Regions from separate parts of the Kineococcus auxinigenes genome, predicted to be linked through region 1. Evidence: riboswitches for the same ligand, from Rfam matches in the RefSeq annotation. Region 1 holds a riboswitch; the other holds the start of a gene.
What was found. Region 1 has a riboswitch for S-adenosylmethionine ahead of ACRYR9_RS13065 (MFS transporter). Riboswitches for the same ligand answer to the same signal wherever they lie in the genome.

Region 1 (2,374 bases):
CGTCGGCGCCGTCCTCGCGGACGTGCTCGGTGAGGTAGTTCAGGGCGAAGACCGTGTAGAGGACGTACCCGCCGATCTGCCCCAGGCGCATGCCGCTGGTCAGCAGCACCCCGCGGGCGTCCTCGCGCAGCACGTCGGCGACCGGGCGGCGGGCGACGGCCCCGGTGCGGCGCAGGTTCGAGAACACCGGCGAGTCGGTCACCTTCAGCCGGATGAGCAGACCGACCACGACGAGCACGGAACTGGCCAGGAACGGCACCCGCCAGCCCCAGGAGAGGAACTGCTCGGGGGTGGTGAGGGTTCGCGTCAGCCAGAAACCCCCGCTGGCCAGGACCATGCCCGCGGCCGAGCCCATCTGCGGCACGGCGCCGAACAACCCCCTGCGCCGCTCGGGGGCGTGCTCCACCGCCAGCAGCACCGCCCCGCCCCACTCGCCGCCGGCGGAGAAGCCCTGCAGCAGGCGGGCGGTCACGAGCAGCACGGGCGCGGCGATCCCGATGGTCGCGTAGGTGGGCAGCAGGCCGATGAGGGCCGTGGAGGCGCCCATGAGCAGCAGGGACGCCACCAGGACCTTCTTGCGCCCCAGCCGATCCCCGAGGTGACCGGCGACCGCGCCGCCCAGCGGGCGCGCCACGAAACCCACCGCGTAGGTCGCGAACGCCGCGACGACGCCGACGGCGCCGCCCACCTGCGGGAAGAACAGCGGGGCGAACACCAGCGCGGCCGCCGTGCCGTAGAGGTAGTAGTCGTACCACTCGATCGTGGTGCCGACGAAGCTGCCGAGCGCGGCGCGGCGGCGCAGGACGCGCTCGTCGGCGGCAGCGGGCACGACGACACGGGCAGAGCTCACCAGGACTCCCATCGGCCCTGGCGGAAGCACCTTCCCCGAGGGGTGGTTGCTGCGGCGTCGTCGAGCCAGGTCTCTCGGCCGCTCTGGATGGTCGTCGAGAAACCTAGGGCACGACGGAACCGGCCCGCAAACCCGCGCCGGGTCTCAGCCTCGGCGGCGGCGGACCTCGGCGCTCAGCGCCGGGAGCACCTCGGTGAGGTCCCCGACGATCCCGTAGTCGGCGAACTCGAAGATCGGCGCGTCGGGGTCGCTGTTGACGGCCACGACGGTCGCGGAGGCGGCCATCCCGCCGCGGTGGTGCACCGCGCCGGAGACGCCCGCGCCGACGTACAGGCGCGGGCTGATGGTGACGCCGGTCTGCCCGACCTGCGCCTCGTGCCCGATCCAGCCCTCGTCGGTGGCCACGCGGGTGGCGCCCACCGCGCCGCCGAGCGCGTCGGCGAGCTCCTCCACGGCCGAGAAGTCGCCCTCCACGCCGCGACCGCCGACGACCACGACCTCCGCCTCGGCCAGCGCGGGGCGGTCGGAGGTCGGGCGCAGCTCGCGGGAGTGGACGGTGACGGCGCGCGCCGCCGCCGGGGCCTGGACGCGGTGCTCGACGACGGCCGGCTCCGGCGCCTGCGGCAGCGGCGTGGCCCGCACGGAGTTGGGCGCCACGGCCACGACCCCGAACGGACCCGTGAGGGCGCAGCGGGTGGTCCACGTGCCGGCCAGGACGGTCTTGCCGGCCACGAAGCGGCCCTCGGCGTCGCGTTCGACGGCACCGGCGCCGGTGACGACGCCCGCGCCGGTGCGCACGGCGAGGCGGGCGGCGACCTCCTTGCCCTCGAAGGTGGAGGACACCAGCAGCAGCGGGGCGCCCACCTCGGTGCGCACCGTCTCCAGCACCTCGGCGACGGAGGCGGTGAGGTGCTCGTCGGCGCCGTCGACGAGGACGTGGTGCAGGACGGCGGCACCGTGCGCGCCGGCCTCGGCACGGGTCTCCCCGCCGGGGGCCGCACCGATCCACACCGCGTGCACCTGCGCGCCGGGCAGGCCGCGGGCGAGGGTCAGCAGCTCGCGCGCCGTGGGGCGCAGCCGCGCCCCGTCGTGGTCGAGCAGGACGAGCACGTTCACGAGAAGCCCTTCTCCGCCAGGTAGTCCACGAGCGCCGGGACGGTCTCGGCGCCCCCCGTCACGAGCACCCGGTCCTCGCGCTGCGGGCGCGGCGCGGCCTCGAGCACCTGCGTCGCCGACCCGGCCAGGCCCACGGTGGCGGGGTCGACGCCGAGCTCGGCCAGCCCGAGCACCGTCACCGGCTTCTTGCGCGCGGCGAGGATGCCCTTGAAGTCGGGGAAGCGGGCGCGGAACGCCTGGTCGGTGACCGAGAGCACCACCGGCGCCGGGGCGCTGAGGACCTCGACGTGCGTGGAGGTCTCGCGCCGCACCCGCACGGTGCCGCCGTCGAGGGTGATCTCGTCGGCGAGGGTGAGCTGCGGCCACTCCAGCAGCGCGGCCAGGGCCGCGGGCACCAGGGAGGTCAGC
Region 2 (2,374 bases), on a different contig from region 1:
CGGTGAGCGGCTGCTCGTCGGCGCCGACGCGGTGCACCGCCAGCTGCTGCGGTGGATGCGCGCGGACGGGGTGCTGCCCCGTGCGCAGGCCGCGCCGCCGCCCGGGGGAGGGGGCCGGTGAGCGGGGCGCGGCTGCGCTGGCTGGGCCACTCCACCGCCGTGCTGGACGCCGCGGGGGTGCGGGTGGTCACCGACCCGGTGCTGCGCGGGTCGTTCGCGCACCTGCGCCGCCGCCCGCCGCTGCCGGACCCCGAGCACTCCGCCGACCCGGCCCTGGTGCTGCTATCGCACCTGCACCACGACCACCTGGACCTGCCCTCGCTGCGCCGGCTGCGCCCGCGCTGGGTGGTGGCCCCGCCCGGTTCGGCCGCGTGGCTGCAGCAGCGCCTGCGCGGCACCGGCAGCGCGGTCGGGGAGGTCGCCGTGGGCTCCTCCGTCGAGGTCTCGCGCGCCCCGGCGGGCCCGGTGACGGTCACCGCGCTGCCCGCCCACCACGACGGCCGCCGCACCCTGGGCCGGCTGACGGGGGCTCCCGCCGGGGCGCTGCCCGTGGGGCACCTGGTGCGGCTGCCGGGGGTGTTCCCCCGACGGCCCGAGGCCGCCGGCGGCGCGGACCTGCTGCTGTGGGCGGTGGGTGACAGCGGGGAGTTCGACGGGTTCGCCGAGTCGGTGCTGCGCGCCGCCGGGCGTGCGCCCGACGTGGCCCTGGTGCCCGTGGGCGGCTGGGGCCACACCCTCGGCGAGCACCACCTCGACCCCGAGCAGGCCGCGGCGCTGGTGGCCCGGGTGCGCCCGCGCGTGGCCGTGCCGGTGCACTGGGGCACGTTCGCGCCGGTGGGCCTGGCCCGCACGATGGGCGAGCGGTGGACGGCGCCGGGCCGGCGCTTCGCGGGGGCGGTGCGCGAGGCGGGCGGGCGGGCGGTGCTGCTGCGCCCGCGCGGCGCGCTGGACCTCGACGCCGCCGGCGAGCTGGTGCCCTCCCGGCCCCGGGCGCGCTGACGGCGCCGACCGGCGCCGTCGCCCGTGCGGCGCAGGGTGCGGCGGCGCCGTTTTGACAGCGCGGGCGGACGTCACGTTTGATGTCGCCACCATCCAGAGCGGCCGAGAGACCTGGCTCGACGACGCCGCAGCAACCTCCATCCGCTCCCTGGCCGGAGCGGGCGGTGCGGTGCTCACGCCAGGAACGATGGAGGAGCAGTGTCGGCCGTACCCACGCGCCCCGCGTCCAGTCCCGCCGTGCCCGGTCCCGCTGCGTCTGGTCCCGCAGCACCCGGTCCCGCAGCGTCCCGTCCCGCCGCGGCCGTCCCCGGCGCCGGGCGCGTCGAGGCCGCCGGCGTCGTCCTGCGGGGGGTGGGGCGCTCGTTCACCACCGGCTCCGGCAGGCACGACGTCCTGGCCGGGGTGGACGTGGACGTGGCGCCGGGCAGCACCGTGGCCCTGCTGGGCGCGTCCGGCTCCGGCAAGTCCACCCTGCTGCGCCTGGTCGCCGGGCTGGACACCCCCACCTCCGGCACCGTGGAGGTCGGCGGCGAGGCGGTGCGCGGGGTGGGCGGGCGCACGGCCGTGGTCTTCCAGGAACCGCGGCTGCTGCCGTGGCGGGACCTGGCCGGCAACGTCGCGCTGGGCCTGCCGCTGGGCACGCCGCGCGCCGAGGGCCGCGCGCAGGTGCTGCACCAGCTGGAGACCGTGGGCCTGGCCGGGTTCGCCGGTCACCGGCCGCGCCGCGTTTCCGGCGGCATGGCCCAGCGCGCCGCGCTGGCCCGCGCCCTGGTGCGCCGCCCCGGGGTCCTGCTGCTCGACGAGCCGTTCGCCGCGCTGGACGCCCTGACCCGGCTGAAGATGCAGGACCTGCTGGACGACGTGCAGCGCGGCACCGGCGCGACCGTCCTGCTCGTCACCCACGACGTCGACGAGGCGCTGCACCTGGCCGACCGCGTGCTGGTGCTGGGGACCACCGAGGGCCGTGTCGGCGCCCACGTCGTGCGCGACCTCGCCGTGGGACCGTCGCGCCCGCGCGACCGCGGCGACGCCGACCTCGCCCACCTGCGCGTGGAGCTGCTCGAACTGCTCGGCGTGCCGCGCGCGCACGCCTGAGCGCCGGGCCCTGCGGGCCCGGCTCCGCTGCACCCCCGAACCCGCAACACCCCCGCGAACCCCCGTCGTCCGCCGCTCGTGCGGACGACCCTGCCCCCTGGAGACAACCGTGTCGCACTTCCCCCGCCCCCTCGCGCGCCGCACCGCCCTGGGTGCCCTGTTCGGCGGCGTCGCCCTCGGTGCCGCCGGCTGCGTGCAGGGGGAGTCCTCCTCGGGGGCGGCCCCGTCTGCCGGTTCGGGCTCGGGCGGGGACACCGTCCGCCTGGACTACGCGTACTAC

Region 2: another riboswitch for S-adenosylmethionine. It lies ahead of ACRYR9_RS05105 (ABC transporter ATP-binding protein); the one in region 1 lies ahead of ACRYR9_RS13065 (MFS transporter).

What each region holds. Positions count from the first base shown of each region.
Region 1 covers NZ_JBKBCT010000045.1:14,673-17,046, forward strand. The annotation lists gene ACRYR9_RS13065 (MFS transporter) at 1-850, opposite strand, end outside; SAM riboswitch class I at 856-944, opposite strand; gene ACRYR9_RS13070 (electron transfer flavoprotein subunit alpha/FixB family protein) at 995-1,966, opposite strand; gene ACRYR9_RS13075 (electron transfer flavoprotein subunit beta/FixA family protein) at 1,963-2,374, opposite strand, start outside.
Region 2 covers NZ_JBKBCT010000009.1:50,260-52,633, reverse strand. The annotation lists gene ACRYR9_RS05115 (alkaline phosphatase family protein) at 1-121, shown strand, start outside; gene ACRYR9_RS05110 (MBL fold metallo-hydrolase) at 118-999, shown strand; SAM riboswitch class I at 1,086-1,193, shown strand; gene ACRYR9_RS05105 (ABC transporter ATP-binding protein) at 1,342-2,094, shown strand; gene ACRYR9_RS05100 (aliphatic sulfonate ABC transporter substrate-binding protein) at 2,204-2,374, shown strand, end outside.